3 regions of the Neorhizobium sp. NCHU2750 genome follow, and region 2 is predicted to be linked to each of the others. Evidence: predicted binding sites of a transcription regulator. Region 2 holds the regulator's gene; each other region holds the start of a gene.
What was found. Region 2 encodes HrcA, which represses chaperone genes, less so after heat shock. Its sites were predicted from a motif close to GTTAGCACTCNCNNNNNGNGAGTGCTAAC; they were not measured.

Region 1 (10,686 bases), 410 kb from region 2:
GCCGACGACCTTGCCAAGCGCACCGAGCAGCAGGCGGCCTCGCTGGAAGAGACCGCGGCAGCGCTCGACGAGATCACCACCAATGTGGCCAATTCGACGAGGCGGGCCGAAGAGGCCCGCAGCGCCGCCGTCGAGGCGAACAAGAGCGCCCGCCTGTCGGGTCAGGTAGTGCAGAACACCGTCGAGGCGATGGCACGTATCGAACAGTCCTCCGGCCAGATTTCCAGCATTATCGGGGTGATCGACGAGATTGCCTTCCAGACCAACCTTCTGGCCTTGAATGCCGGCGTCGAGGCGGCCCGCGCCGGCGATGCAGGCAAGGGCTTTGCCGTCGTCGCCCAGGAAGTACGCGAACTTGCGCAGCGTTCCGCAGCCGCCGCCCGCGAGATCAAGGGCCTGATCGGCAAATCCTCCGTCGAGGTCTCCTCCGGCGTCAAGCTGGTCAGCGAGACCGGCACCGCGTTGAAGGCGATTGAGGCGCATATCGTTTCAATCAACGGGCATATGGATGCGATCGCCACCTCGTCGCGGGAACAGTCGACCGGGCTTTCCGAAGTCAACGGTGCCGTCAACCGCATGGACCAGGTAACCCAGCAGAATGCCGCCATGGTGGAAGAAGCCAACGCCGCCGGCGCCACGCTCGCCGCCGAAGCCGGCCGGCTCCAGGACCTGATCGGCCGGTTCCGCATCGAGGTTGCCGAGATGGAAGATGATCAGGCGGAGCACCTGCGCCGCACCGCCGAAGCGATGGCCGCCCCGTCATCCGCAACGCCATCTCTACGCCGCAGCGCCTGAGGCTGCTTGCGTTGCCCGTATCACCTCTGGCGCGGTGTTACCGCGGGGCAGCGCAGTCAGGCCGCACAGCCCGCTTGGGTTACGCAGACATCAAGTAATAACTTGCGGGCTAATACTGTGCCTTGTCATTGGCTGTGCTGATGTCCCCCATATCCGGTTATCCGCTGATCTCAGGCGTGGGTGAAGACGAATGACGAACTGTTCTGCACCCGCTCCATCACGGCATCCGCGTCCGACATCTGCGCAAGCGGAATGAAGAAGATGACGTCCGGCAGGTCGCGGGCGTCACCGGCGGTGATCTGCAGGATGCCGTCGCGCTCGAAGATCAGGCCTATCCTTTCGGCGTCGTCATAGTTGGCGGCGAAGCGGACATTGTCCTGCACCAGCTCGAAACCGTCCTCGCTGAAACGGGCCTCGCCGCGCACGCTGTCGCGGCCCTTGAAGATCCGCTTGTCGATCGCCTTGACCACGGCCTTCTGCGACACGGTTCTGCTCGCGCCGAGTTGCCCCATGCCCCGCTTTATCCGCCAGTCGCTGAATTTGAACAGAAAGCCGAAGACGATCAGGATCACCACGCCGATCTGCATATAGGGCGGTCGGTTGAGCCAGATGCCGGCAATGATCGACGGGATCAGCACGATGATCGACAGGAGGCGGAGCTTGCGCCACAGCCCGGTCTTGTCTTCGACCACTGCGGCTGATGCGCCGCGCTGGACCTCCATGACCGCCAGAACATCCGGCCGTCGCAAGGTGAAGCTGCCTCTGCTGATCGTTTCCTCATGTCGCATCCGGGTCTCCTTGTCGCGGCCGGCCCGAAGGCCGGCTTCATGCCATTCGAAGAAGCGTTTAGATGATATGGACTCAGGATGCCACACGCCATGCGGGCATATGGCTGTGGCGGCATCGGGCGGATATCTCCTTGATCCGATACCGAATAATGTCCGGCCAGATCAGATCAGATCAGATCCGTCGGTCGAATACCTTGAGCGGTGATTTGAGCCGGTAGAGCGTCGTCGGCCGTCTTGCCCGCTCCGTTTGCCTTTTCTCGCCCTCTACCTCCTCCAAAAGGTCGAGGTCGTTGATCTTGCGACGAAAGGCGCTCTGGTCCAGCCTCTCGCCCATCACGGTCTCGTAGATCGCCTGCAGTTCCGACATCGTAAAAACATCCGGGAGAAGCCGTGCCGGAATGGTGGAATAGGCGCCCTTGCCGCGCAGCCTTTCCAGCGCGGTCTTGATGATCTCGCCGTGATCGAAGGGCAGTTCGCCCGGCGAAACGGCAGGTCGCAGATCGAGGGTGACGCCCGCATGCTCCACCAGGGCAGGGGGGACCAGTGCAACATAGGCGATGGACACAGACCAGCCGCGCGGATCGCGAGTCGCGGAGGCAAAGGTCTTGAGCTGTTCGAAGAAGATACCGGTCAGCCCCGCCTTGGCCTTGAGAATGCGGACCACGGCAGATTGGGTATCGGCATCCTCGTCGGTATGGACATAACCGCCGATCAGTGCCGGGGCGCCTGCATAAGGTTCGCCCGGGCGCGGCAGGAGTGCAACATGCAGCCGCGCGGCGCAGACCGTCAAAAGCACGATGTCCACTGTCACGATCGGCCGCGGGTAGTCGGTTTCAGCCATCTCTTCAAACCTCGTCAGCGCTTCGCGCTCATGGCCTCTTCCTTAACCGCTGCCTCGCAGAACAACAAATTGCAAATGGCAACTTGCAAAATACATATTGCAAGTTTATATAGAGATCACCGGCAGGCGGGCAGTGTTCGAAACGGAACGCAGCCCGGCGCCGCGAACCGAAGGCAGAAGCAAAGGAGTGTTGCCATGGGTATGGGACGTTTCAGCACGGCCGATTGGGCCGATTACAACGCGCGCCACGTCAACGGCCGCAGCCGTTCGGAGATTTTCGGCGCTACCGGCATGGACCCGCGTTTCGATCCGGCGCGCTTCGGCTATCGCGAAAGTCGCGACAGCGATTTCAACCCGCAGTCGACGCCGATCATCCTTGCCGCTGACGTGACCGGTTCGATGGGCATGATCGCGCATGAATTGATGCGCAACGGGCTGGTGACGCTGACATCGGAAATCTACGACCGGCGCCCGGTCAGCGATCCGCATATCATGGTCGCGGCGATCGGGGATGCGACCTGCGACCGGGCACCGCTTCAGGCGACCCAGTTCGAGGCCGATATCTCGCTCGCAAGCCAGATCCGCGGCTTGTGGCTGGAAGGCGGTGGCGGCGGCAATGACGGCGAAAGCTACAGTGCAGCCCACCTGCTTGCCGCCTTGAAGACATCCACCGATGCCTTCGAGAAGCGCGGCCGCAAGGGGTATCTCTTCACCATCGGCGACGAGCCGATCCTCGACGGGCTGACCGGCCGGCAGATTAGCGAGATCTTCGGCACCGAAGGTCCGCGCGGAGGCCTGAGCGCCCGCCAATGCCTGCAGGCTGCGCAGAAATATTACGACGTCTTCCACATCGTCATTCGCGAAGGCTATGCCGCCAGCCGGATGTCGAGGGTGCTGGACACCTGGGAGCCGCTTTTGCCCGGCCGCACCTATGTGCTGGAAGACTACCGCCGTCTGGCCGAACTGGTCGTGTCGATCATCGAGATCAACGAAGGGCGAGACGCCGATGATGTGGCCGCAAGCTGGGGCGCCGAGGCCGGCACCATCGTCGCCAGGGCCGTGCACGCCCGCCCGAAGAGAAAGTTCCTGAACTTCTTCTGATCCGGCGGCTGCATTTCGGGAGGGGATAGGGAGCCCCTCCCACCCCTGCGACGAGGGGAGGGCTTTCTGCACCCTTCGTTGCCCTCTTTAATCCCAAGACAAGGAGCTTTCCCATGAACATCCGAGCACAGGCCGTCATCGGCGCTGCCTATGGTGACGAAGGCAAGGGATTGATGGTCGACCGATTGTCGGCCATGGCGGAAAACACCGGCGAAAACGCCGTCGTCGTCCGCAGCAATGGCGGCGCCCAGGCCGGCCACACGGTCATCTCGCCGCAAGGTATGCGACACGTTTTCCACCATGTGGGATCGGGCAGCTTCGCCGGTGCCGCGACCCATTTCAGCCGCTTCTTCGTCGCCCATCCGATGCTGCTGATCGACGAACTCGCCACGCTCGCCGATCTCGGTATCCGGCGCCGCCTGACCGGTGATCCTGCCGTTCCCGTCACCACGCCCTATGACGTCATCCTCAACCAGGCGGTCGAGATGGCGCGTGGCCATGGCCGTCACGGCAGTTGCGGCCTCGGTTTCGGCGAAACGATCGAACGCAACCTGAGGCCGGAATTCTCGCTCACCCTGCGTGATCTCTATCGTCCCGATCTTGCCGCCCGCCTTGCTGCGATACGTGACCTCTGGGTGCCTGACCGGCTGGCCGCTCTCGGCATGGAAAACCTTCCCGGCGAACTGGCATCGGCGCTTCGGGCGGAGGCCACGATGTTGCGGTTCATGGAGGACTGTGAGGCGACGCTCGATCATGTTGTGCTGTGGCCCGACCGTCGGCTGGCCGAACTGGGACCGGTCATTTTCGAGGCGGCTCAAGGCCTGCTGCTCGATCAGGATTTCGGTGCCTTCCCGCATGTGACCCGTTCCAATACCGGGCTTAAAAACATTCTTGCCATCGCCTCGGGAGCCGGCATCGATACGCTCGACGTGACCTATGTGACGCGCGTCTATACCACCCGGCACGGCGCGGGGCCGCTGAAGGGCGAGGTGGCGAGACTTGAAAATCTGCGCATCACTGACCCGACCAACGCGCCGAACGACTGGCAGGGGACCCTGCGCCTCGCACCGCTCGATCTCGATATCCTGCGCAATGCCATCGCCCATGATCTCGACCGCGACCATGCTGGCATTGCCGTCTCGGCGGGTCTCGCAGTCACCTGTCTCGATCAGGCGGAAGGCGCCTTTGCCGTGGTTGATGATGGCAACGCCGTGTATCTCGATCCGGCAGGCGCGGCCTGCCGCATCGCGGAGGCTGCCGGTCTTGCGCTTGCGGCGGAAAGCTGGGGGCCGGGGCGCCACGACGTCAGCAGCAAGGTGGAGGTGGATCTGAACGCAGATATGGTGACCGATGCTTGATGGAGCATGCCCCTGATCCTCTGCACAAAATGTTGAAAGCATTGCCCCTAATGCAAAAAGGGCGGCCTCGCGACCGCCCTTTCCGTATTCTGAACCGGATGGCTCAGACGCAAGACCTCAATGGTCTCACATCATGTCCATGCCGCCCATTCCGCCCATGCCGCCAGGCATGCCGCCGGCCGGAGCGTCCTTCTTCGGCAGCTCGGCGATCATGGCTTCCGTGGTGATCAGCAGCGAAGCAACCGAAGCTGCGTTCTGCAGAGCCGTACGGACAACCTTGACCGGGTCGACGATACCCATGGCGATCATGTCGCCATATTCGGACGTCTGGGCGTTGTAACCGAAGTTGTCTTCGTTCTTTTCGAGGATCTTGCCGACCACGATCGAAGCTTCGTCACCGGCGTTTTCGGCGATCTGGCGAACCAGGGCCTGCAGCGCGCGGCGGATGATGTTGATGCCAGCTTCCTGGTCATCGTTTTCACCCTTGGCGGTGATCTTCGAAGCCGAACGGAGCAGGGCAACGCCGCCGCCCGGTACGATGCCTTCCTGAACGGCCGCGCGGGTTGCGTTCAGAGCGTCGTCGATGCGGTCCTTGCGTTCCTTGACTTCGATTTCGGTCGAGCCGCCGACGCGGATGACGGCAACGCCGCCAGCGAGCTTGGCAAGACGTTCCTGCAGCTTTTCGCGGTCGTAGTCCGAAGTGGTTTCTTCGATCTGCGCCTTGATCTGGGCTACGCGGCCTTCGATGTCAGCCTTCTGGCCGGCGCCGTCGACGATCGTCGTGTTTTCCTTGGAGATCGAAACCTTCTTGGAACGGCCGAGCATGTCGAGGGTGACGTTTTCGAGCTTGATGCCGAGGTCTTCGGAAATGACGGTACCACCGGTCAGGATGGCGATGTCTTCCAGCATGGCCTTGCGGCGATCGCCGAAGCCCGGAGCCTTGACGGCAGCAATCTTCAGGCCGCCACGCAGCTTGTTGACGACGAGCGTTGCAAGAGCTTCGCCTTCGACGTCTTCAGCGATGATGACGAGCGGCTTGCCGGTCTGAACGACGGCTTCGAGAACCGGCAGCATGGCCTGGAGGTTCGAGAGCTTCTTTTCGTGCAGGAGGATGAAAGCGTCGTCGAGGTCGGCGATCATCTTTTCCGGGTTGGTCACGAAGTAGGGCGACAGGTAGCCGCGGTCGAACTGCATGCCTTCGACGACTTCGAGTTCGGTTTCAGCGGTCTTGGCTTCTTCGACGGTGATGACGCCTTCGTTGCCAACCTTCTGCATGGCTTCGGCAATGTCTGCACCAACCTGCTTGTCGCCGTTGGCAGAGATCGTGCCGACCTGGGCAACTTCAGCCGAGGTGGAGATCTTCTTTGCCTTTGCCTGCAGGTCCTTGACGACTTCTGCAACAGCGAGGTCAACGCCGCGCTTCAGGTCCATCGGGTTCATGCCGGCAGCAACGGCCTTTGCACCTTCGCGAACGATCGCGCGGGCCAGAACGGTTGCAGTCGTGGTGCCGTCGCCGGCGATATCGTTGGTCTTCGAAGCGACTTCGCGGACCATCTGGGCGCCCATGTTTTCGAACTTGTCGTCAAGTTCGATTTCCTTGGCGACCGATACGCCGTCCTTGGTGATGCGCGGAGCGCCGAAGGACTTGTCGATAACGACGTTACGACCCTTCGGGCCGAGCGTTACCTGCACTGCGTCAGCGAGGATGTCGACGCCGCGCAGCATCTTTTCGCGCGCAGAGCGGCCGAATTTTACTTCTTTAGCTGCCATGTTGAGAACTCCTGAATAGAGGTGTCAGCGAATTTTAAGAAAAAGGCGTTGCCGGCAATCAGCCGATAACGCCCATGATGTCGGATTCCTTCATGATCAGAAGGTCTTCGCCGTTAAGCTTGACTTCCGTGCCGGACCACTTGCCGAACAGGACGCGGTCGCCGACCTTGACGTCGAGAGCAACGAGTGCACCCTTGTCGTCGCGCGAACCCGGACCAACGGCGATGATTTCGCCTTCAGCCGGCTTTTCCTTGGCGGTGTCCGGAATGATGATGCCGCCCTTGGTCTTTTCTTCAGACTCGACGCGCTTGACGACAACGCGATCGTGCAGGGGGCGGAAAGTTGTGCTTGCCATTGTCTAATCCCTCGATCAAATGACATGGACAGGTCTCAGGAATAAGACCCGCGGATCTCGTTTAGCACTCCTCTCTTCAGAGTGCTAACGGAGCCCGAGATAAGGGTGGCCATCAGGCGAGTCAAGAACGGGCTCGAAATTTTCGTTGCCACCGCGCTCCATCAGGCGAAATAGGCTTAACGGAACCGCCCTTCCCGGGCAGCATGGCTTTTGCCGACCGAGTTTGACCAGAGGATGGCAGCGTCCCTGATAACGCCTGAACGTGACAGTTTTAAAGAGGCGGCTTCCTTCGTGGTGGCCTGCTTCAAGGCAGCCGGTTTGTATCTGACAAAGTCCCCCTCTGGCCTGCCGGCCATCTCCCCCACAAGAGGGGAGAGGATCTGAGGTGACCGCCTTGGCTCAATTGAAGCCCGGGGGGCAGCTGGGTTAAGCCCTCCCCCTTGTGGCGAGGGTAGGGAGGGGTCTTGGTCGCAAGAGACGGAGCATGGTTGCCGTTCTGGGCTTTTGCGTCGCAGCCGCTTCCCGATCCGCCTGCCGGCTCTCATGTAACGATCCGATGAAATATCCCGCACCGCACGCAAATCTCCTTGCCATAGCGGCTACGCTTTGCGACATCACCGGCAGTTCCATGCAGAGGTGATCGATAAGAATGGTTGAGCGCATCCAGAATTTGAGCGAGGTTCTCGGCGGCTACGACGTGGTCCTGTCCGATGTCTGGGGCGTGGTGCATAACGGCGTTTCTGCCTTCCAGCATTCCTGCCACGCACTCGCGGCGGCCCGCAAGGCGGGTGCCACCGTCGTGCTGATCACCAATTCCCCGCGCCCGTCGCCGGGCGTCATCACCCAGTTGAAGGCACTCGGTGTTGCCGACGATACCTATGACCGTATCGTCACCTCCGGCGACGTCACCCGCACCCTGATCGCCGAAGGTCCGAAAAAGGTGTTCCTGCTCGGCCCCGAGCGCGACATGCCGCTTTTCGACGGCATCGACGTCGAGGTCGTCTCCGCCGATGAGGCCGAAGCCATCGTCTGCACCGGCTTCTTCGACGACGAGAAGGAAGTGCCGGAAGATTATACCGACATGCTGAAGGCCTGGGTCGCCCGCGACGTTCCCTTCATCTGCGCCAATCCGGATCTGGTCGTCGAGCGCGGCCACAAGATGATCCCCTGCGCCGGTGCGGTTGCCGCCTATTACGAACAGCTCGGCGGCAAGACCCGCATTGCCGGCAAGCCGCATTTTCCGATCTATGATGCGTCGCTCGCCGCTGCCCGCGAGGCGCGCGGCGATTTCGACAAGGCCAAGGTGCTCGCTATCGGCGACGGCATGCCGACCGATGTGCGCGGCGCGCTTTCGCAGGGCCTCGACCTGCTCTATATCTCCGGCGGCATCCATGTCGCGGAATATACCGTCAACGGCGAGACCGACGAGGCGATCCTCAAGGCCTGGCTCAAGGCTGAAAACGCCGCGCCGAAATTCTGGATGCCCAGACTGGCTTGATTGATCTGGCCTGATCGATCTCGCCCAACTGGTCTTGCAATGTAGAATAGCCTGATCCGGACCTGCCACATGACCGTTTTCCACCGCAACGACAAGAAGGAACCGCTGCCGTCGAGCCTGAAGGGCGGCGTCGTGGCGATCGGCAATTTCGACGGCGTGCATCGCGGTCACCGCAGCGTGCTGGAACGGGCGCTGAACCTGGCGAAAGAGCGTGGCGTGCCGGCGCTGGTCCTGACCTTCGAGCCGCATCCGCGCACCGTCTTCCGTCCCGACCAGCCGGTTTTCCGCCTGACGCCCGCGCCGCTCAAGGCACGGCTGCTGGAAGCCATGGGCTTCCTCTCGGTCATCGAATATCCGTTCGACCGCGAGTTTGCCGGCCGCTCGGCGGAGGAATTCGTCAACTCGATCCTGATCGACTGGCTGGGGGCGAGCGCGGTCGTGACCGGCTTCGATTTCCATTTCGGCAAGGGCAGGGAAGGCGGCCCGGCCTTTCTGATGGCGGCCGGCGAGCGTCACGGCTTCTCGGTCTCGCTGGTCGATGCCTTCCGGGACGAAAATGCCGAGGTGATCTCGTCCAGCCGCATCCGCAATCTGTTGGGCCAGGGCGATGTCAGCCAGGCGGCCGGCCTTCTCGGCTATCACTATACGGTCGAGGGCGAAGTGATCGGCGGCCAGAAGCTCGGTCGCCAGCTCGGCTTCCCGACCGCCAACATGCAGCTTGCGCCGGAAACGGAACTGAAGCCCGGCATCTACGCCGTGCGCTTCCGCCGCCCCGACGGCACGCTTTACGACGCCGTGGCAAGCTATGGCCGCCGCCCGACGGTGACCGACAATGGCGCGCCGCTGCTCGAAACCTATCTCTTCGATTTTTCCGGCTCGCTCTATGGCGAGATCGGCTCGGTCTCCTTCTTCGGCCATCTGCGCGACGAGCTGAAATTTGACGGGCTGGACCCACTGGTGGCGCAGATCAGGCGTGACGAGGAGGAGGCGCGCGCGCTGCTGTCTGGTGTCACGCCGATCGGCGAGTTGGACGCAAGAATCGCCTTCTGAAATTGACAAACCGCAAATTCACGCGGGACGCGCAATTGCCGCATGCCAGCCTCAACGGCAGGCCGAACTTCGCCTTGCCGTTGCTTGTTCTTGATAAGTATCAGGTGATTTAGTTACCCCGTGCGCGGGAGTCGCGCTCGGTGAGGGATAACTAATCATGAGAAAACGCTATGCGACGGCGGCCTGTTGGCTGCTGTTGATACCCTATGTCGGCCTTTTGTGGGTCCCGTTCTACAATTTTCACGATCCCGTTCTTTTCGGCTTTCCTTTTTTCTACTGGTATCAGCTTGCCTGGGTGCCGATCACCGCGGTCCTGACCTGGATCGCCTATCGGAGCATGCGCCATGACGACTGAGATCGATCCGACGGCGTTGGCCGTTTTCATCTTCTTCTTCCTTCTCGTCACCGTCATGGGCTTCGTCGCCGCCAGATGGCGCGTCCCCAAGACGCTTGCCCATATCGACGAATGGGGCCTTGGTGGCCGCTCCTTCGGCACCTGGATCACCTGGTTTCTGGTTGGCGGCGATTTCTACACGGCCTATACCGTCATCGCCGTCCCGGCCTTGGTCTATACGGTCGGCGCCTACGGCTTCTTCGCGCTGCCCTATACGATCGTCGTCTATCCCTTCGTCTTCATGGTCATGCCGGTCCTGTGGCAGAAGGCCAAGGATTTCGGTTATGTGACGGCCGGCGATGTGGTCTATGGCCAGTACGGCTCGCGCGGCCTTGAACTCGCGGTCGCCATTACCGGCGTCATCGCCACCATGCCCTATATCGCGCTGCAGCTCGTCGGCATGACGGCGGTGTTGAAGGCGCTCGGGCTTCACGGCGAAGTGCCGCTTGCCATCGCCTTCATCGTGCTGGCGCTCTATACCTATTCGGCGGGCTTGAGGGCCCCGGCCTTGATCGCCTTCGTCAAGGATATCATGATCTATATCGCCGTCATCGCGGCGGTGGCGGTCATCCCGATCAAGCTCGGCGGTTATGAAAACGTCTTCAACGCCGCCCAGGCCGATTTCACCGCCAAGGGTGCAGGCAGCCTGCTTCTCGGCGGCAACCAGTATGTCGCCTATGCGACGCTGGCGCTCGGCTCGGCGCTTGCCGCCTTCATGTATCCGCACACGCTGACC
Region 2 (10,686 bases):
GCCTTGGCCTCATTGCTGTCGGCGATCTTCTCAAGCCGCTCGACCAGCTCACGGTCATCGGTGATCATGCCCGAAATGTTGACGCGGGCGACATGCGGTGCGGCCGCTCCCGTCTTGTCGCCGGCAAGCAGCCGGTAGGAAACGAAACCGATGACGACCAGGAGTAAAAGGGCTGCGATACGCCAGAAGCCGAGCTTGCGACGCAACTGGCGCCTATCTGCAATTGCCATGTGGTCCATAAAAAAGCCCTGCCTGCTTAATATTCTGGAAACCAAAAATTGGATCCGTTTCGTCCATCGCCGCCGCTCCTATCACGTTTTTATGTTCTTCGTTATTGTTTGTTGAAGGATAAAAACCATATTGGCGGTCGACGATCGTGGTGCGGACCCTAAAAGCCGACCCGAGCGAGTGCCGAAAAAGAACGAACGGACCCACATGCTGCAGCATCTGCGAAATTCGGGCAAGCCGATTGCCGCTTCCGAACAAGCGCCAGCGAGCCCTTATGATGCGGCAATCGCACATTCATCCCGCGTGAGCAGACTGCGGATCCTCCTGCCGATTGCCGCGGGCGTGATCTCGCTTCTTTTCGTCGGCGTTGCTGTTATCCGCACCTATATGCCGGAAAATCTTTCCATCGAGAGCGCGAAGATCGAAGACGGCAAGATCGTCATGGAACGACCCGCGATATCCGGTCGCAACGCGCAGGGCATCAGCTATTCGATGCTGGCGACCAAGGCATTGCAGGATATTCAGAACCCCAACATGATCACCTTGAAGGACGTCAAGGCGGCGGTACCGATCAACGAGGATATTATCGCCCGTGTAACGGCGACGAGCGCGGACTTCGATCGCGGAGCCGACGTTCTCGATCTCGCCACACCATTCGACGTCAATCTCAGCAACGGCGTGACCGCGCATTTCAAATCGGCCCATGTCGATATCCCCGGCGGTACGATGAACACCTCGGATATGGTGAATATCACGATGACCGAAGGCTCCATTGTTGCAGATTCGATGAAGATCACCGATAAGGGGCATACCCTCACGTTCACCGGCACAGTTCGGGTCCATCTCGATCCTGCAGCCACTCGCAACAAAGGCAAGTAGAGCCCGGCCGCCATGATGCATCATCGCTTATACTCCCGCATTCCTGCCGCGACCGCGGCGGCACTTCTCTGCTGTTTGGGCACATCCGCCTTTGCTCAGTCGACAACCAGCAATATGGGCGGCCTCAAGCTTTCCAATGACCAGCCGATCCAGATCCAGAGCGACCAGCTGGAGATCAAGGATCAGGAAAAGAAGGCCTATTTCACCGGCAACGTGAATGTCGTGCAGGGCACGACGACGCTGAAGGCCGGCAAGATGACCGTGCTTTACAAGGAAAAGGCCAATAGCGACGGCAAGACCAATGGCGACAGCAAAGCTGCCGCGACCTCGATCTCCAGCGGCAATGCGGATATCGACAAGATCTTCCTCGACGACACGGTCTATCTGAACTCCGGCACCCAGCAGGCGACTGCCGACAATGGGCAGTTCGACATGGCCAGCCAGACCTTCGTGTTGACCGGCAAGCAGGTCGTGCTTTCCGATGGCCCGAATGTCTTCCGAGGCTGCAAGCTGACGGTGCACATGCAGACCGGCGAGGCCAAGCTCGATGCCTGCGGCCAACGCGTTGAAATCATGCTCGACCCGAAGTCGCGCCCCAAGCAATAGACCCAACACGTGAAGCTTCCTTTCCTCTCCCGCTCACCGGCAAGTGCTACACCTTCGCCAGAACCATTCATGGCGCGTGACAAGACGCGCTATGAGGGCACTCTCGTTGCTCACGGCCTTTCCAAGACCTATGACACGCGGCGGGTGGTCAACGGGGTCTCCCTTGTTGTTCGCCGTGGCGAAGCCGTCGGACTTCTGGGACCGAATGGCGCAGGCAAAACGACCTGTTTTTACATGATCACGGGTCTCGTGCCGGTCGACGAAGGCATGATCGCCATCAACGGCAATGAAGTGACGCGCATGCCGATGTATCGCCGTGCGAGGCTGGGTGTCGGCTATCTTCCGCAGGAAGCGTCGATCTTCCGTGGGCTATCGGTGGAAAACAACATCCGCGCCGTGCTTGAGGCGCACGAACCCAATCGCGACAAGCGCGAGGCCAAGCTCGACGAGTTGCTGGAAGAATTCCATATCAGCCATCTGCGCAAGTCTGCAGCCGTCGCCCTTTCCGGCGGCGAGCGGCGGCGCCTGGAAATCGCGCGCGCGCTCGCGACGGACCCGTCCTTCATGCTGCTGGACGAGCCTTTTGCCGGCGTCGACCCGATCTCCGTCTCTGATATCCAGAATCTCGTTCGCCACTTGACCGCACGTGGTATTGGGGTACTGATAACCGATCACAACGTACGCGAAACCCTTGGCCTCATCGATCGAGCCTATATCATCCATGCCGGCGAAGTGCTGACGCATGGACGGGCTTCGGATATCGTGAATAACCAGGACGTGAGGCGGCTCTATCTCGGGGACAAGTTCAGCCTCTGAAATCGCAGCGAAATAATCTCTGCGCCGCTTGACCAAATCTCTCAAAAAAGCAATTCTTGTGCCAGATGCGCCTAAGGCGGCTGAGCAATGAATGCGCGGCCAAGGGATTTCGGGAGTTTAGCGTCCACCATGGGTTTAACCGCCAGCCTTTTCCTGCGACAGACCCAATCGCTTGTCATGACGCCGCAGCTGATGCAGTCCATCCAGCTGCTGCAAATGACCCATTTCGAGCTCAACCAGTTCATTGCCCAGGAGCTGGAAAAGAATCCGCTGCTCGAAATTGCGCCATCCGACGGAGAAAGTGGCGCGGAATTAGGCCATAGTGACGCAGCCGAGCACAGCACGAGCGACGGCGAGACGGATGCCGGAAACTGGCCGGATGACCAGGGTATCGTCATCAGCGAGACGTTTGGCGACGAGCTCGACGGCGGCGCCGAGAACGTGTTTCCCGACGACCAGCCGGAACGCCGGGCTGATGCACCGGAGCTGCTCGGCCAATGGAAATCCATGCCTGGCGGCGATGCGGGCGAAGACTATGATTTCGACGATTTCATCGCCGGTGAGGTCGGCCTACGTGAGCATATCAGCCAGCAGGTGCCATTGCTGCTGAGAGAACCGCAGGACCGGCTGATTGCGCAGCAACTGACCGACGAGCTCGACGATGCGGGTTACCTGCAATGCGATCTGGGGGACGTGGCCAGCCGGCTGGGAACGGACTTGCCGCATGTGGAGCGCGTTCTGGAGCGCCTTCAGACGCTTGATCCTTCGGGCATATTCGCTCGCTCGCTCGGAGAATGTCTGGCAATCCAGCTACGGAACAAGGACCGCCTTGACCCTGCGATGGCGGCACTGGTCCAGCATCTTGAACTTCTGGCCAAGCGGGATTTCACCACGCTTCGGAAACTCTGCGGCGTGGATGACGAGGACCTTCTCGACATGCTGTCGGAAATCCGCCAGCTCAACCCGAAACCCGGTGCGGATTTCGCTGGGCAGGTGGCCGATGTCATTTCCCCGGATATCGTCGTGCGGCCGGCAAATGGCGGCGGCTGGGCGGTGGAACTCAATCCGGACACGTTGCCGCGTGTGCTGGTCAACCAGATCTATTTCCAGCAGGTATCGAAAGGCTGCCCGAAGAACAGCGAAGACTATGTCTTCCTGTCGGACTGCCTGCAGAACGGCAACTGGCTGACGCGCAGCCTGGACCAGCGCGCCAAGACGATCATGAAGGTGGCGAGCGAGATCGTTCGGCAGCAGGATGCCTTCCTGATGCATGGCGTCGATCATCTGCGGCCACTCAATCTGAAGACCGTGGCGGAAGCGATCAAGATGCATGAATCGACCGTCAGCCGCGTCACGTCCAACAAGTACATGCTGACGCCGCGCGGCATGTTCGAGCTCAAATATTTCTTCACCGTCTCGATCGGATCGGCCGACGAAGGCGGCGACAGCCACTCTGCCGAAGCGGTGCGCCACAAGATCAGGGTTCTGATCAATCAGGAGGTGCCAGAAGCCGTGCTGTCCGATGACGATATCGTGACCAGTCTGAAACAGGCGGGCGTCGATCTCGCCCGGCGTACGGTCGCCAAGTACAGGGAAGCCATGAACATTCCCTCCTCCGTGCAGCGGCGCCGGGAAAAGCGCGCGTTGGCGCGGGCCGCAGCAGTGTAACCGCATTCACAGCACATCCACAGGTGGAGACGTTGACATCCCAACGCCCGGAGGCTAGAAGCCCCGCCGCAGCCGGGGGACGCCCTCTCCCAGCCCGCAGGCCGGGATGTCAGCGCTAATTTGCGACAATCGGTGCGAACGGCTTGGATGCAGGAGCGGCTTGGCGTAGACTGGAACACGCAAGTCACGACAAGAAGGAATAATTCCATGAGTGTGCGCGTATCCGGTAAACATATGGAAATCGGCGATTCTTTCCGCCAAAGGATCGAAGACCATATCGGGGAGGCAATAACGAAATACTTCGATGGCGGCTATTCAAGCCAGGTCATCGTCGAGAAGTCCGGACCGCGGTTCTCGGCAGACTGCAAGGTGCATCTCGATACCGGCATGGTCTTTCATGCAGCTGGCGAGGCAAACGATCCCCAGGGCAGCTTCGATGCCGCCGCAGAGCGGATCGAAAAGCGTTTGCGCCGTTACAAGCGCCGTCTGAAGGATCATCACGCAGGCGTCCAGGCGAACGGATTTGCCGAAGTGGCCTATACGGTCATGGACCGGGTGCCGGATGAGGACGAGGATGTTCCGGACGATTTCGCTCCGACGATCGTCGCCGAAAGCACGAAGCCGCTGCGGACGATGTCGGTCGCGACTGCCGTGATGGCGCTCGATATGACCGACGAACCTGTGCTTCTTTTCCGGAGCCCCGGTGACGAGAAGCTGAACATCGTTTACAGGCGCCAGGACGGCAATATTGGCTGGATCGATTCCACCAATATCAAGAACTAAAGAAACTCGGGAGGCGTCGGCAACGGCGCTTCCCACGCCCTCGCGGCACAAAGGATGAAAAGAATGGCATTGGCAGATCTGCTGCATCCAGATGCGATTATCCCTGCCTTGAAAGTGACCTCCAAGAAACAGCTCCTGCAGGAATTGGCTGTCAAGGCAGCCAAGCTCACAGGCGTTTCCGAGCGGGAAATCTTCGACGTCATCCTTCAGCGCGAACGGCTGGGATCGACCGGTGTCGGGCATGGCATCGCCATTCCGCATGGCAAGCTCGCCGGTATTTCGTCGATCAAGGGCATCTTCGCACGGCTTGAAAGCCCGGTCGATTTCGAAGCGCTGGACGACGAACCCGTCGACCTCGTCTTCCTTCTCCTGGCACCCGAAGGGGCCGGCGCAGATCATCTGAAAGCTCTGTCGCGCATTGCCCGCGTGCTGCGCGACCAGGAACTCGTCGGCAAGCTACGCCAGACGGAGTCAGCATCGGCCATCTATGCCTTCCTCAACGAAGAGCAGGCCAACAACGCCGCCTGAGCGCGGCCTTCCTTTTCCTGAAATGACGGCAGATCAGCAGGCGAGATCGGCAACGACCGCGTCGAGGATCAGCATGCCGCTCGGCGTGCAGCGCAGGCGCGAGTTTCCGAGCCGCTCGATGAAGCCGTATTCGAGCAGGCGCTCCTCACGCACGGGATCCGGGTCGCGGCCGGACAGTTCCTGCCAGCGAGCGAGATCGACACCCTCCTTGAGGCGCAGGCCCATCAGCAGCAGCTCGTCGGCCTGCTCCTCGTAGCCGAGGATTTCCTGCTCGATCATGCCGTGTCCCTGGGCTTCCACCTGCTCGAGCCATGTTTCCGGGCGGCGCTCGGTGGCGGTGGCGATCTTGTTGCGGCCGCGAGCGAGCCGACCGTGGGCTCCAGGCCCGATGCCGGCATAATCGCCGTAACGCCAATAGGTGAGATTGTGGCGGCTTTCCGCCCCCTGTCTCGCATGGTTGGATACTTCATAGGCCGGCATGCCGTGGCGCGCGGTGATTTCCTGCGTTGCCTCGTAGAGCGCTGCCGACTGGTCGCCGTCCGGAACGATGAGCTTGCCCGCCTTGTGCAGGCCGTAGAAAGGTGTCCCCTCCTCGATCGTCAGCTGGTAGAGTGACAGATGGTCGACGGCATAGGAGATCGCCTCCTTCAGCTCCGCCTCCCAGGCCTCCACCGTCTGTTTCGGCCGCGCATAGATGAGGTCGAAGGACATGCGCGGAAAGATTTCGCGCGCCAGGCGGATTGCCTTCAGGGCATCGGCCACATCATGCAGGCGGCCGAGGAATTTCAGATCGGCATCGTTGAGCGCCTGAACGCCCATGGAGACGCGGTTGATGCCGGCCGCGCGGTATCCGCGGAAGCGCTCCGCCTCGACGCTAGAAGGATTGGCCTCCATGGTGATCTCGATGCCATCCGGCACGCTCCAATGGCGGGCAATACCGTTGAGGATCGCCTCGACGGTCGAGGGGTCCATCAGTGATGGGGTACCACCGCCGAGGAAGATGCTGGTGACAACCTTCGGGCCACTCATCGCCCGCATCGTTTCCATCTCCTTCAGGAAGGCTGCGGTGAAACGGGCCTGATCCACCGGCTGGTGGCGAACATGGCTGTTGAAGTCACAGTAAGGACATTTGGCCGCGCAGAAGGGCCAATGGACATAGACGCCGAAGCCCGGCTCGCCCGTATCGGGCAGCAGCGTATCGGGAGTATTGAGGACGACGGCGTTCACGGAAAATCAGGCCTCCAGGCAGGTCTCGACGAAAATCTTGAAGGCACGGGCACGGTGCGAGAGCGCCGAAGCATCGCCCGGCTTCCAGCCGTGCTTTTCCTCGCTCGTCATCTCACCAAAGGTCGTCTCATAGCCTTGCGGCTGAAAGAGCGGATCGTAGCCGAAGCCGGCGGTGCCGCGCGGCGGCCAGGCGACCGTGCCTTCGACTTCACCGCGGAACATTTCGGTATGGCCATCCGGCCAGGCAAGGCAGAGTACGCTGACGAAGCGGCAGGTCCGCTTGTCCGGCGTCGTGGCGCCCTTATCCTGCAGCGCCTTCTCGACCTTCTCCATCGCCATCTGGAAATCGCGGCTGCCATCCTCGCGCTCGGCCCAGTTGGCGGTATAGACACCCGGAGCACCATCCAGCGCATCGATGACGATGCCGCTATCGTCTGACAGTGCCGGCAGGCCGGATGCCTTGGCGGAGGCGAGCGCCTTGATCGCGGCATTTTCTTCAAACGTGGTGCCGGTCTCGTCAGGCTCTTCGAATTTCAGTTCGGCTGCCGATTTTGCCGAGAAGCCGAAGGGGCCGATCAATTCGGCAATTTCCCGGATCTTGCCGGCATTGTGGCTGGCGACGACGATGGTCTTGGTGTCGAGCTTGCGCATGGGGTTCCATTTTTCGAAAAGAGAGGAGTGGGGGTGCCGTAACCAAGAGCCTTCCCCGGCGGGGGAAAGAATGGCGGCCGCCGTATGAGGGGCGGCCGCGCCTGATAGCAATCAGCCGATCGCCTGTTTCTGCAGGGCAACGAGTTCCTGCGTGCCGGCCTGGGCGAGTGCCAGAAGCTGAAGAAGCTCGTCCTGAGTAAACGGCTTGCCTTCGGCGGTGCCCTGGATCTCGACGATGCCGCCGGAACCGGTCATGACGAAATTGGCATCCGTCTCGGCCGCACTATCCTCCAGATAGTCGAGGTCGATGACGGCCTGATTTGCGAAGATACCGCAGGAGATTGCCGCGACATGATCCTTCAGGACCTTGTCGAGCTTGATCATCGAACGCGTTTCCATCCATTTCAGGCAATCGTGAAGCGCAATCCAGCCGCCGGTGACAGAAGCCGTGCGGGTGCCGCCATCCGCCTGGATGACATCGCAGTCGATGGTGATCTGCTTTTCGCCGAGCGCTTCGAGATCGACGACAGCGCGCAGCGAACGGCCGATCAGGCGCTGGATCTCCAGCGTGCGGCCGCCCTGCTTGCCCGAGGCCGCCTCGCGCTTCATGCGGTCGCCGGTGGCGCGCGGCAACATGCCGTATTCAGCGGTCACCCAGCCCTTGCCGGTGTTGCGCAGCCACGGCGGCGTCTTTTCCTCAAGGCTTGCCGTGCACAGCACATGCGTGTCGCCGAATTTCACCAGACAGGATCCCTCGGCGTGTTTGGAAACGTTGCGCTCGAAGGAAACCTTGCGCATCTGATTGACTGGTCTGCCTGAAGGCCGCATGCATCACTCCCTATAAGTATTTCCTGCCTTCTAAGATCGTCCGCCGCCATTTGCAAAGAAAAAGCCGCTGACGCAGCGCGCAGTGACAATCCGCGTCGTTTCAATCATTTCCCTTTTAAGCCGTCGCCTTCACCGACTATATTTACAAGACGACAAAATCGAGGTGACGGCAAAAGATGGAGTTTCCGACGGCTATGGGCTTGGATGCCGGTTCGATGCTTGACGATCGCTCGCGCGAAATCTTCCGCCGCATCGTCGAGGGCTATCTGGAAACGGGCGAACCGCTCGGCTCGCGAAATCTTTCCCGGCTGCTGCCGATGTCGCTCTCGCCGGCCTCGGTGCGTAATGTGATGAGCGACCTGGAACAGCTCGGTCTCATCTATTCGCCGCATGTCAGTGCCGGCCGGCTGCCGACCCAGAGCGGCTTGCGCTTCTTCGTCGACGCCTTCATGCAAACGGGCCATCTTTCCGACGAGGAGAGAGCCAGCATCGACCGGCAGATCAGGCCGGTGGAGCGAGACCAGACACTGGAAAACCTGATGGCGGATGCGAGCCTGATGTTATCCGGCGTGTCGCGCGGTGCCGGCATCGTTATCACCACCAAAAGCGATCCGGTGCTCAAGCACGTGGAATTCATCCGGCTGGAACCGACAAAGGCGCTTGCGGTCCTGGTCGGCGACCACAACCAGGTTGAAAACCGCATCATCGAATTGCCGGCGGGGGTCACCTCATCGCAGCTGACCGAAGCCGCCAATTTTCTCAACGCGCATCTGGCCGGGCAGACGCTGCCGGAATTCAGATCCCAGCTGAAGCGGCTGAAGAGCGAAGTGCAGACGGAAGTCGATGCGTTGGCGCAGGATCTGATCGAGCGAGGACTGGCCGTCTGGTCCGGCGATACCGAGGAAGGCAAGCCGACGCAACTCATCGTGCGCGGCCGCGCCAATCTTCTCGAAGGGCTTGGAGAAACGTCCGACCTCGACCGGCTGCGACTGCTGTTCGACGATCTGGAGAAGAAGGACAGCCTGATCGAGATCCTCGAACTGGCGGAAGCGGGACCGGGTGTCAGGATTTTCATCGGTTCGGAGAACAAGCTGTTTTCGCTTTCCGGTTCATCGCTGATCGTCGCCCCCTATCGCGACGGCGAGGACCGCATCGTCGGTGCCGTCGGCGTCATCGGTCCGACGCGGCTCAATTATTCCCGCGTCGTGCCGATGGTCGACTATACCGCCCAGCTGATTGCCCGTCTCTCGCGCGGCTCGATCTAAAGCACATCGCAATCGCGTCGGAGCCTTGATTTTTTCGCCGCAAACCTCGATATCCAGCGCAAAATTCAAGACACTGCAGTGCGGCAAGCAAAAATCGGCATGCCGAGATGCTGTAGCCTCATAGGACCCCGCGCATCGTCCTTGCCGAAGCCAATCCGGGCTTGCGGGCCGATGCGCCAAGTAATCGGAGAACGTCATGACCGACGAAACCAAGAAAACCGGACCTGACGCAGCGTTCGCAGACAATGCGGAAGCCACCGCAGCCGCTCTCGACGGCGCGGCCGATCAGAATGCCGCGGAAATCCCAGCGGCGGAGCCCGACCCGATCGATCTCTTGAAAGCTGAAAACTCCGACCTGCGTGATCGCTTCCTGCGGCTTGCCGCGGAAATGGACAATCTGCGCCGCCGCACCGAGCGCGACGTGAAGGACGCCAAGTCCTATTCCGTCGCAGGCTTTGCCCGCGACATGCTGGCTGTGTCGGACAATCTCCGTCGCGCCCTCGATGCCGTGCCGGCCGATCAGCGCGCCGCAGCCGACGCCACGCTGACGACCCTGCTCGAAGGTGTCGAAATGACCGAGCGCGCCATGCTTTCGGCACTCGAGCGGCATGGCGTGAAGAAGATCGACGCGGAGGGCGAGAAGTTCGACCCGAACTTCCACCAGGCAATGTTTGAGGTCCCGAACCCTGCGGTACCCAACAATACGGTCATCCAGGTGGTTCAGGCAGGCTTCACCATCGGCGATCGCGTGCTGAGACCCGCCATGGTCGGCGTCGCAAAGGGCGGACCCAAAACGGAGCCAGCGACGAGCGCCGCCAATAACGGCTGATCGAGCATGAAGAAACGTCCGCGACGTTTCTTCAGTGGGTCGTTTCGAGAGCCGAGCTTGCCAGCGAACGGATAAGCTCAAGCTCTTGCTGCAAATGCAGGCGGGTCCGTCGATCGGTATCCGCCAGCGAGCTGCCTTCATCGGCGGCCAGGGCAAATATCATGTCGAGCTCGTCGAGCAGGCCAGGGTCCTTGATCGCCAGCAGAGTGATGACTGCCTTCAACAGTTTGTCGTTAGCCGCGATCCGTGCGCGCGCTTCTTCATTCATGACCTTCCTCCAGGCAATCGATGAAACATGTGGCGCCTTTTTGCAAAGCAAAGGGGGAAGACCATTGTTCCTTGAAAAGAATTCTTTTTTGCTGCGATCGAGACACACGA
Region 3 (10,686 bases), on a different replicon from region 2:
GCCATCATTCTTCGAAACAACATTTGGCCCGCCCGAACTGGAAATCATCGACGTCGCCTTGAAATCCTGGCGAAATCGGTACGGGCTGACCAAAGATGACCCCGACGCATTAATTGCTGCCGAGATCTGCCTCAATCTATTCCGCGAAGGTCATAATACACTGCCCGAGTTGGTTCAGGCCATGGACGGTCACAGGGGACTGGCTGATATCGCAATGGTTCACGACTTATCAGAGTTCGGCAACTGACCAGGCGCTCATCATCCCATGGATTGTCTCCATGATCAATCTCACGACGATTTCTCTTCAGCTCTCACCTGGGTTGTTCGCCCGTGACTGACTTTAGGGCAGCGTTGAGAAGCTCGTCACGATCCTGCATACCTCTGTTGTAAAGTCTGGCAACCGTTGCGGTCAGGCGACCTATTGCTGCGGGATCGCGCAAGATGCCTTGAGCGCGTGCGACCTCCTTGACGACGCTGGCACAAAAGCGCGCATCTTCTTTCGAAATTGGTGCTGTCATATCATCCCCGCCAGAATAGCCCGCCCCTCGGTGGGGCGGGCGTTGGAACTGGTTAGAAGTCCATGCCCGGACCAGCGGCAAGGGCGGGGGCGGCGTCCTTCTTTGGCTTTTCGGCGATCATCGCTTCTGTTGTCACCAGCAGACCTGCGACCGACGCCGCGTCCTGGAGCGCGGTGCGCACCACCTTGGCCGGGTCGATGACGCCCTGGGCAAAGAGATCACCATACTCGCCGGTCTGGGCGTTCCATCCGAACGACAGATCGCTCTTTTCCCGAAGCTTGCCAACGATGATGGAGCCTTCGGCACCGGCATTCTCAGCGATCTGACGCACAGGTGCCTCGATCGCCCTGCGAACGATGTCGATGCCAACCCGCTGATCGTCATTGGCCGTCGGTAGACCGTCCAACGCCTTGACCGCACGAAGCAATGCTACGCCACCACCAGGCAGAATACCCTCTTCGACGGCTGCACGCGTCGCATGCAGAGCATCGTCGACGCGGTCCTTCTTCTCCTTGACCTCGACTTCGGTAGAGCCGCCGACGCGGATGACGGCGACACCGCCCGCGAGCTTAGCAAGACGCTCCTGCAGCTTCTCGCGGTCATAGTCGGAGGTCGTTTCCTCGATCTGGGCGCGGATCTGGGCCACTCGTCCGTCGATCTCGGCCTTGGAACCAACGCCGTCGATGATCGTCGTGTTCTCCTTCTCGATCGCCACCTTCTTGGCCCGGCCGAGCATGTTCAGCGTGACGTTTTCCAGCTTGATGCCGACGTCTTCGGAGATGACCGTTCCGCCCGTGAGGATGGCGATGTCTTCGAGCATGGCCTTGCGACGATCGCCGAAACCAGGGGCCTTGACGGCCGCAATTTTCAGGCCGCCGCGCAGCTTGTTGACGACGAGCGTTGCGAGGGCCTCACCTTCAACGTCTTCGGCAATGATCAGCAGAGGCTTGCCGGACTTCACAACAGCTTCGAGCACAGGCAGAAGAGCCTGCAGGTTCGACAGCTTTTTCTCGTGGATGAGGAGGTATGGCTCCTCGAGCTCGACCCGCATCTTGTCCTGATTGGTCACGAAGTACGGCGACAGATAACCGCGGTCGAACTGCATACCTTCGACGACTTCCAACTCGGTCTCGGCGGTCTTGGCTTCCTCGACGGTGATGACACCTTCGTTGCCGACCTTCTCCATCGCTTCGGCCAGATACTTGCCGATCTCCTCGTCGCCATTGGCCGAGATGGTGCCGACCTGAGCTATCTCCGAATTGCTGGTGATCTTGCGAGCGTTGGTCTTCAGCTCCTTGACGACTGCATCGACAGCGACATCGATGCCACGCTTCAGGTCCATCGGGTTCATGCCCGACGCAACCGCCTTAGCGCCTTCCTTGACGATGGCCTGGGCGAGAACGGTCGCAGTTGTCGTACCGTCGCCGGCCAGATCATTGGTCTTCGACGCCACTTCGCGCAGCATCTGCGCGCCCATGTTTTCGAACTTGTCTTCCAGTTCGATCTCTTTGGCGACGGAAACGCCGTCCTTGGTGATGCGTGGCGCGCCGAACGACTTGTCGATGACGACGTTGCGGCCCTTGGGACCAAGCGTGACTTTTACCGCATTGGCAAGAACATCGACGCCACGCAGCATGCGTTCGCGGGCATCGGTGTTGAATTTGACTTCTTTCGCAGCCATTTGTTCACTCCTTCAATAGGCAGCTTTTTGACTGATAGGGTTGCCGGCTGATGCTCAGGCAGCGATCTTCTGCTCAGCTTGGGCTTCGATAATGCCCAGGACGTCACTTTCCTTCATGATCAACAGGTCTTCGCCGTTGATCTTGATTTCGGTGCCTGACCATTTGCCAAACAGGATGCGATCGCCCGCCTTGACGTCGAGCGCCTGGATCTGGCCGGCTTCGTTGCGCGCACCAGGACCGACGGCGACGACCTCGCCCTCGGATGGCTTTTCCTTGGCGGTATCCGGAATGATGATGCCGCCTTTGGTCTTTTCCAGGGAATCGACCCGGCGGACGAGAATGCGATCGTGAAGTGGTCGGAACGACATGTTTTCCTCCATTGGACAAAAAAGATGACGCAAAATCCCCTACCGGACCGGGTGACCAATCCGGACGGGTGCGAACCTCATTCGAGCGTTCGCGGGCAAAATTTATTTTTGAGATTTTTCGATTTCAAGAGGGTGAACTGAAAAAATTAGCACTCGGCCGCATCGGCTGCTAACGCACTGCAATCGTTGAGTAAAATCGACAAGAATAATGGTTCTATCTTGAAGTCCCTCATAATTTGGGTCACCTTAGCATTGTCACGAAACGGAGATGAAGCATGCAATTCTCATCGGACATTGATCGACAGCTCAAGGGCTACGGCCACCACCGCACACATCCTCTATCGCATCCCAGACTTTGAATTCGCTCTTCAGACCTATGTCTGGCAGGACTACGATCTCGCACCTGATTTCCCCGAGATGCGCAAGTTCCTGGATTTCTGGAAGACCTCTCTCGATGGGCCTTTGCATTCTGTTCGTTACAGCCACCAGCGCCTGATCGGGCCGAATGAATGGCGACGCGTCGATGGCGAATTCAAGCTGCAGTGAACCTTGAATTCGATTTCTCGCTCTCCTAGCTGAGCGGCGGCCGAGGCTTGATGAGCTCGGTCGCTTTTCCACGTCTGTATGGAGTCGAGACCGCATGGAACAGAATATCGAGATCATGAAAAACGCGAGCGTTTCCGAAAGGGAAGAAATCATTATCGATTTCGCCCGGTGGCTCGAGACAACGTCCCAGGATGCATTGGTCTATGGCGAGGGACGTTTCGCCTTGATGTCTGCAAACTTGGCTCAGGCGATCCGTGCCAACGCTGATGACCTTGCGCGCGACACGCCTGAAACGGCGGCGCGCCTGTTGCAGCAGGCATGCGCAATGATATCGCAGTTCAAGGCAACTTATCCCCATCGCGTCCTAAGCCGCTCGATCCACTGATACCGTCGATTTTTTTCGCGACAGATCTTGAATCGAAAAATCGGCAAACCAAAATCGAATGTCGCCAGCCGCTCAACAATGGGCTGGCTTTGCCGGGAGCGCCGCTTTTGGCATTCCCGTACCCATGTTGCTTCAAGGAGGATATGGCTATGGCAACATCTTACGACTACGCACCGCTCTACCGTTCGAGCGTCGGCTTCGACCGGATCTTCAATCTTCTCGAAAACGCCCAGCGCGCCCGCTCGTCGAACGACTGGCCGCCCTATGATATCGTCAAAACGGATGATGACACCTACCGTATCTCGATCGCGGTCGCGGGCTTCGCTCAGGATGATCTCGACATCACCTTCCAGTCCAATCTGCTGACAGTCACGGGCAAGAAGCAAGACTCTCCGTCGGAGGACTACCTGCATCGCGGTATCGCAGGTCGTCCGTTTGAGCACCGCTTCGAACTAGCTGATCACGTCCGAGTGAACGCGGCCGACTTGAACAACGGTCTGCTGACGATCGAGCTCGTTCGTGAAATCCCCGAGGCTCTGAAACCGAGGAAGATTTCGATCCAGAGCACGCCTGCATTGACGTCGGTCGCTCCAGCACAGATCGAAGCCCAAAAAGCGGCGTGATCCTGAAATTCGTTCATTGGGTCAGGGCGCCATTGCGATGGCGCCCATCAACATTGCGGGTAGGGAAGGAGAAAACGATGAAACCCGATATGTTCAGAGAACCCGTCACCATTCTGGTTGGCCTCGGGTTCCCGGCGCAAGTTCGAGGGGTGACAGATGCTTACCGACACCTTGTTGAGTGGCCAGGCTCACTCAGGGACAGGGCTCACGCTGTCGCCTTGAACGCGTGCCAGGCAGCACTGCATGGCGAGATCGAATCGGAGACGGCGCGCGGCCTTTTCGTAGCGTTCGCAGAGAAGCACGAGCTTCTTACGACTGAGACGCCGGCGGTTGTGGCAGCTCGGTCGCGTAGCGACACAGATCCCCATGTGCAGTGAGGGGCTCACCAGGTCCCCACATGCAGGAGCATCTGCCCAGCGATTTTATAAAAAACTCCGCTCACAGTCAAAAAAGACGGGCTCTGCTAAAGGTTCCCGCTCAGCACTCTTTGCCGTCGAGTTGGACAGGTTTTGCGTTGGCTCGGCGGTATTTTGCTCATCCACCAGACCACTGTCCGCCCTCACAACTCGTCATTGACGGCATTGTAGGTTCGTTGGAGCCAATCGGGTTGTCACGGCTTTTGAAGAAGTAACGATGGCAACCTCGTCACGACGCGACGTGACACAGAGACGGTTTGATTGAGGGCTGTCGAGCAGTGCTAAACTTGCTTGCGGGTCGTCTTATTCAGCTGCTTGAAGACGGAATGCCGTTTTAGGCTGCTCGATCTCGCTGAGGATCTCGAAGTCGTCGATCATGAAATGCTGATACGATCCCGGCACCGCCAAGGTCCAGAATTCTCGACTTGTGCCAAATATCGTAGAAACCTTCACAACCGTAAGACGCCCCTCGTTATGTTTTACGGAACGAGCCCAATAGAATGCGTTCGGAACCAGATTGCTCATGTCGCTACTCCTGTCAGACAGGATCGTACGAGAGTAAGTCGGGAAGACACTACGAAAATGAGACGCTCAGGTAGCGCTGTCTCCAGGTTTCAGACACGAACGAAAAAAGTCTTAGAAAAGTGTCAAGTGGGCGAGGGCGATGGCGCTTGAATTCTTATCCCAGAAAAACCATTTGACCGGCGATTTCTGTACGAATGGAGGTATTCGTGACGACAGTAGAAGAGCTGCAGCCCGAGCAACACGTATTTGCGGCCGACGTCAGCCGGCTCCTGCACATGATGGTGCATTCTGTTTACTCGGACAAAGATGTTTTCCTCCGGGAATTGATCTCGAACGCCGCGGATGCCTGCGAAAAGCTGCGGTATGAGTCCATTTCCAAGCCGCAGCTCGCGTCCGATGGAACCCCGCCGGCGATTCTCGTAACGCTCAATGAGGCGGCGCAGACACTCGTTATTGAGGATAACGGCATCGGCATGAACCGCGAGGAGATGATCGACGCGCTTGGCACGATCGCGCGCTCCGGAACAAAGGCGTTCATGGAGCGGCTTGAGGCGGCCAAGGCTGGCGAGAAGGCGGAGCTGATCGGCCAGTTCGGCGTCGGGTTCTATTCTTCGTTCATGGTCGCCGATCGGGTCGATGTCATCTCCCGCCGCGCCGGCGAGGGCGAGGCCTGGAAATGGTCATCCGACGGTAAGGGAAGCTATGACATCGTCGGGACCGAAGACGGGCAAGCACCAGCACGCGGTACGCGTGTCGTGCTACATCTCATGGACGATGCGAAGAAATACGCCAGCAAATGGACGGTCGAGAAGATCATTCGTGATCAATCCGGCCACGTGCCTGTTCCTATACGTCTGGTAGAAAACGAGGGCGCGGAGCCGTCACAGGTGTCCGATGGTGCAGCGCTCTGGCTCAAGCAGAAGAGCGAGATATCTAAGCAGGACTACGACGATTTCTATCGTAGTGTCTCGGGCCAGTACGATGAGCCGCTGGCTAACGTGCATTTCCGCGCTGAGGGCCGCCACGAATATACTACGCTTGCCTTCATACCGGGCTCTCAACCATTCGATCTGATCGATCCAGACCGACGGGGTCGGATGAAGCTCTACGTGAAGCGCGTCTTCATAACCGATGAGGCCGAATTGCTGCCGCGCTACCTGCGCTTTGTCCGTGGCATCGTCGACACCTCGGACCTGCCGCTCAACATTTCCCGTGAGATGATCCAGGAAAGTCCCGTGCTTGCCGCTATCAAAAAGGGCGTAACGAGTCGGATCCTTTCGGCTCTGGAGAAAATGGCTGAAGGCGAAGCCGAGACGTTTTCCAAAGTATGGGATCTGTTCGGCCCTATTCTTAAGGAAGGTATTTACGACGACTTCGAGCGGCGCGCACAGTTGCTGAAGCTGGCGCGCTTTCGTAGTACCGTATCCGATGGGGCAACTCGGAGCCTGGCCGACTATCTGGCCGGAATGAGGGAAGGGCAGTCGGCGATCTATTACATTAGCGGCTCCAGTCTGGACCAACTGAGATCGTCGCCGCAACTCGAGGGTTTTCGAGCCAAAGGGATAGAGGTGCTTTTCCTGACTGATGGCGTGGACAATTTCTGGCCAACTAATGTTGCGGATTTCGAGGGCAAGCCATTCAAATCGGTTACCCAGGGCCTTGCCGATCTGAACGCTGTTTCAAGGGCGGGCGGGGACGATGAGGCTGGCCGGCAAGCCTCTCCTAAAGTTACCGCGTTCATCGATTTCGCTCGAAGCGTCCTCGGCGAGGAAGTCGCTGACGTGCGTGTCTCCGATCGGTTGACCGAAAGTGCGGTATGCCTTGTCGCGTCGGAGCATGGGCCCGATCGCCAACTCGAAAAGCTCCTCCAGGGGGCGGGGCGTTTGCAGACGGCAACGAAGCCGATCCTGGAGATCAATGCCCAGAGCGAGCGTGTTAGAAGTATCGCCTCGATCGACGACCCGGCCTTCCGGGAGGATGCGGCTTGGCTGCTGCTTGACGAAGCACGCATTCTTGACGGGGACAAACCAGCCAATCCGCGGGCTTTTGCCGACCGACAGGCCAGGCTGTTTGCGCTGGCCATTGGGCAAGGCAAGTGAAAGGTCCTGGCGAGGTGGTCTTCGGCTGCCTAGCCACAAGCCTAGGCAGAGAAGGGTTCAGCGCGATCGGCGGTGTTTCGCGTTCTTCGGGAATGCACAGCGCTTCTCGGTTCACGATCTGAGGTCATCGCCAGCCGCACTCAGTGCACAGACCGCCAAACTTCTGTTATTTAAAGGATCTTTGAATACTAGGTTCGTTTGAACTTTGCGGGTCGAAGGTTCGGCTCCCATCAAGAGCCCAAGTGCTAAAGCCACCGTAGGGTGATACACAAGGATAAGCTCGGTAATCACCGCGCATAACGCTGTCACGCGCTATCTCTCTCAACCAGCTCGCCACAAAATATCCGGTTAAAGTCACGATCATCTTTTTCGCCGAGTACATGAACGAGATACTGCGTCATCTCGGTGAGGGGTTGACGGTAGGTGGTAAGTCGATAATTGGCGCTCGCTGCCTCGGGTACGTCATCGAAGCCGATAACCGCGATATCTTCGGGGATGCGCAGCTTGAGGCTGTGGCGAATGGCATCGATTGCACCTATGGCAAGCGCATCGTTTTCGCAGACAAGAATGTCAGGCATTTCCGGTTCCAGGCGCCCGGAAAGCGTCTGCTCGACAATTGCCGCGCCGAGCGCAGGATCATAAGCCGTCACGGCGACCGTTTCCGGCTCGCTGTCGAAATGCTGGCGCCAATAGTCGACAAATGTCTCTTGGCGCAACAGATGCGCCGAGGCCGTGCGCGGGCCGGCCAGGAACAACGGTCGCCGGTAACCGCGCTCATGCACGTAGTTCGCGATCTCCGTCATGGCGCTCACATCGTCAACCGCAATCGAAATCGTGTTGGGATTGCGTGAGGTGCGGGCGAAAATAATCAGCTTACGGAAACGACGTGCATGAAGGGCGGCATCGAGGACGTCGTCATCGAACTGGATGCCGATCAGGATGACGGCATCGACGCGGCGCTGGCTGGCATTTGCCAGCGCATTCCCCGTGTCGTCGCGGTCGATCGTGTTGACGAGAAGGATATCCCAGCCTGCGCGCCTCAGAATTCGCGTCAACCGCTCCATCATCACCAGCTTGTGCGGATTGGCGAAATCATCGATTAGCAATGCAACGAGGTTTGTCCTGTCCGAGGCGAGGCTGGCCGCCCGCAGATCCGGTACATAGCCCAAGCGTTCTGCGGCGATGCGAACCTTTTCGAGACTTTTGGGCGAGATCGAGGCCTCCTTGCGGAACGCGCGATTCACCGTCCAACGCGATACGCCCGCCTCCGCGGCTACATCGTCCGCCGTTATATGCCCCGAGAAGGAAGGTCTCTTTTCATTCGGCATTCAAATCCCCCAAACCTTCCCTGGATCGGTCGGTCTGCAATTTCATAGCGCATTTTCAAGGCGTTTGAAATTTATTCTGCTCACGGGAGCAAAACACCCTTGCTCACGGGAGCAAAACTTGCAATCCTTCGCTCGTGGGCAGTCGGGAGCTGCCTGATGGGAGGAAGAAAGTGCTGAAAGTCGGATTGCTCGGCGCAGGCCGTATCGGCCGCGTGCATGCCATCAATATCGCCGCTCACGCGCGCAGCCAGCTGGTTGCGGTCTCGGATGTCAACGCGGATGCGGCGCAGACGCTGGCCACGGCGCATGGCGCGAAAGCTTCGACATGGGATGCGATCCTGAACGACCCGTCGATCGACGCGGTTCTGATCGCCACGTCGACGGACACCCATTCCGATCTGATCGAAAAGGCGACCGCCGCCGGCAAGCGCGTTCTGTGCGAAAAGCCGGTGGATCTGTCGCTGGAGCGCGCGCAGCGGTGCCTGGCCGCCGTTGCGAAAACGGGCATCCCCGTCATGATTGGCTTCAATCGCCGGTTCGACCCGAATTTTTCCACATTGAAGGCGTCGCTGACGGCGGGGGAGATCGGCAAGCCCGAGCTTCTGTCTATCACCTCCTTCGATCCGTCGCCGCCGCCGGTTTCCTATGTGAAGGTTTCGGGCGGCCTGTTCCGCGACATGATGATCCATGATTTCGACATGGCGAATTTCCTGATGGGAAGCGCGCCGCAGAAAATCCACGCGGCCGGCACCTCGATCGTCGACCCCGAAATCGGCAAGGCCGGCGACGTTGATACGGCGGTGGTGACGCTCACCTATGCCGACGGCCGCATCGCGGTCATCAAGAACAGCCGTCGCGCCGTCTATGGCTACGACCAGCGTGTCGAGTTGCTCGGGTCGCAGGGGCTTCTGTCGGCCGGCAACGTTCTCGAAAACACCGTTTCAAGATCGACCGGCAGCGGCGTGGTCAGCGCCAAGCCGGAACTGTTCTTCCTCGAGCGCTACATGCGCGCCTATGTGGCGGAATGGGATGCGTTCGTCGCCTCGGCGCTCGACGGCGCCGCCGTGCCTGTTTCGCTGGAAGACGGCGTTGCCGCGCTGGCGCTGGCGGAAGCGGCAACGGAATCGGCACGCTCCGGCCAGGCGGTCCTGCTCGCGCAATAGGACCGGCGATTGCCTGTGTTTGCGGCCGAAAAGGGCCGATCCGGGATCCCTTGCAGTCGCCGGATCGGATCGCAAAATCGAAAGTTAGGACACGTCATGAAGGCACTCGATGTCATCACCATCGGCCGCGCCGGTGTCGATCTCTATGGCGCGCAGGTCGGTGGGCGCCTCGAGGACATGGGCTCGTTCGAGAAATATATCGGCGGTTCCCCGACCAATATCGCCTGCGGCGGCGCACGGTTGGGTCTGAAAACCGCGCTGATCAGCCGGGTCGGCAACGAGCATATGGGTCGCTTCATCCTCGAACAGCTCAAACGCGAGGGTGTTTCCACCGAAGGCGTCAGGATCGATCCCGAACGCCTGACGGCCCTCGTCATCCTCGGCATTCGCGACGACACGCAGTTTCCGCTGATCTTCTATCGCGAGAACTGCGCCGACATGGCGCTCTGCGAGGACGACATCGACGAGGATTTCATCGCCTCCGCCCGCGCTGTCGTCGTCACCGGCACGCATCTTAGCAATACCAGAACCGAGGCCGCCGTCCTCAAGGCGTTGACGCTGGCGCGCAAGCATGGGCTTCGCACCGCGCTCGATATCGACTATCGCCCCAATCTCTGGGGCGTCGCCGGCCATGGCGACGGGGAAAGCCGGTTTGTCGAAAGCGCAAGCGTGACCGCCAGGCTGCAAGCCACGCTCCACCTGTTCGACCTGATTGTCGGCACGGAAGAAGAATTTCACATTGCCGGCGGCTCGACGGACACGCTGGAGGCGCTGCGCGCGGTGCGGGCCGTGAGCAAGGCGACGCTTGTCTGCAAGCGCGGCCCCATGGGCGCGACGGCTTTCGAACATGCCATTCCCGACAGTCTCGACAAGGGGCAGGCAGGGCAAGGCTTTCCGATCGAGGTGTTCAACGTGCTCGGCGCCGGCGACGGTTTCTTCTCGGGCCTTTTGCGCGGCTGGATGACCGGCGAGGACTGGCCGACATCGCTGAAATTCGCCAATGCCTGCGGCGCGTTCGCCGTCAGCCGCCATG

Region 1: groES (co-chaperone GroES) is a predicted target of HrcA. The motif match lies at 7,069-7,097, and genes of this name have one in related genera.
Region 3: NCHU2750_RS26615 (co-chaperone GroES) is a predicted target of HrcA. The motif match lies at 2,714-2,742, and genes of this name have one in related genera.

The regions. Positions count from the first base shown of each region.
Region 1 covers NZ_CP030827.1:413,478-424,163, forward strand. Annotated here, with positions in the region: gene NCHU2750_RS01950 (methyl-accepting chemotaxis protein) at 1-795, shown strand, start outside; gene NCHU2750_RS01955 (hypothetical protein) at 966-1,583, opposite strand; gene NCHU2750_RS01960 (NUDIX hydrolase) at 1,756-2,424, opposite strand; gene NCHU2750_RS01965 (hypothetical protein) at 2,620-3,525, shown strand; gene NCHU2750_RS01970 (adenylosuccinate synthetase) at 3,639-4,883, shown strand; gene groL (chaperonin GroEL) at 5,010-6,653, opposite strand; gene groES (co-chaperone GroES) at 6,712-7,008, opposite strand; gene NCHU2750_RS01985 (TIGR01459 family HAD-type hydrolase) at 7,658-8,506, shown strand; gene NCHU2750_RS01990 (bifunctional riboflavin kinase/FAD synthetase) at 8,576-9,556, shown strand; gene NCHU2750_RS01995 (DUF3311 domain-containing protein) at 9,714-9,911, shown strand; gene mctP (monocarboxylate uptake permease MctP) at 9,901-10,686, shown strand, end outside.
Region 2 covers NZ_CP030827.1:1,805-12,490, reverse strand. Annotated here, with positions in the region: gene sppA (signal peptide peptidase SppA) at 1-239, opposite strand, end outside; gene NCHU2750_RS00065 (LPS export ABC transporter periplasmic protein LptC) at 436-1,107, shown strand; gene NCHU2750_RS00060 (LptA/OstA family protein) at 1,120-1,713, shown strand; gene lptB (LPS export ABC transporter ATP-binding protein) at 1,783-2,529, shown strand; gene rpoN (RNA polymerase factor sigma-54) at 2,659-4,197, shown strand; gene hpf (ribosome hibernation-promoting factor, HPF/YfiA family) at 4,405-4,980, shown strand; gene ptsN (PTS IIA-like nitrogen regulatory protein PtsN) at 5,044-5,508, shown strand; gene hemW (radical SAM family heme chaperone HemW) at 5,542-6,735, opposite strand; gene rdgB (RdgB/HAM1 family non-canonical purine NTP pyrophosphatase) at 6,742-7,386, opposite strand; gene rph (ribonuclease PH) at 7,498-8,214, opposite strand; gene hrcA (heat-inducible transcriptional repressor HrcA) at 8,391-9,479, shown strand; gene grpE (nucleotide exchange factor GrpE) at 9,676-10,308, shown strand; gene NCHU2750_RS00010 (hypothetical protein) at 10,340-10,576, opposite strand.
Region 3 covers NZ_CP030830.1:90,301-100,986, forward strand. Annotated here, with positions in the region: gene NCHU2750_RS26600 (hypothetical protein) at 1-247, shown strand, start outside; gene groL (chaperonin GroEL) at 571-2,199, opposite strand; gene NCHU2750_RS26615 (co-chaperone GroES) at 2,254-2,568, opposite strand; partial or broken gene NCHU2750_RS26620 (usg protein) at 2,844-3,114, shown strand; gene NCHU2750_RS26625 (hypothetical protein) at 3,209-3,499, shown strand; gene NCHU2750_RS26630 (Hsp20 family protein) at 3,649-4,122, shown strand; gene NCHU2750_RS26635 (DUF982 domain-containing protein) at 4,200-4,499, shown strand; gene NCHU2750_RS26640 (hypothetical protein) at 4,842-5,063, opposite strand; gene htpG (molecular chaperone HtpG) at 5,270-7,162, shown strand; gene NCHU2750_RS26650 (LacI family DNA-binding transcriptional regulator) at 7,468-8,490, opposite strand; gene iolG (inositol 2-dehydrogenase) at 8,661-9,653, shown strand; gene NCHU2750_RS26660 (bifunctional 5-dehydro-2-deoxygluconokinase/5-dehydro-2-deoxyphosphogluconate aldolase) at 9,750-10,686, shown strand, end outside.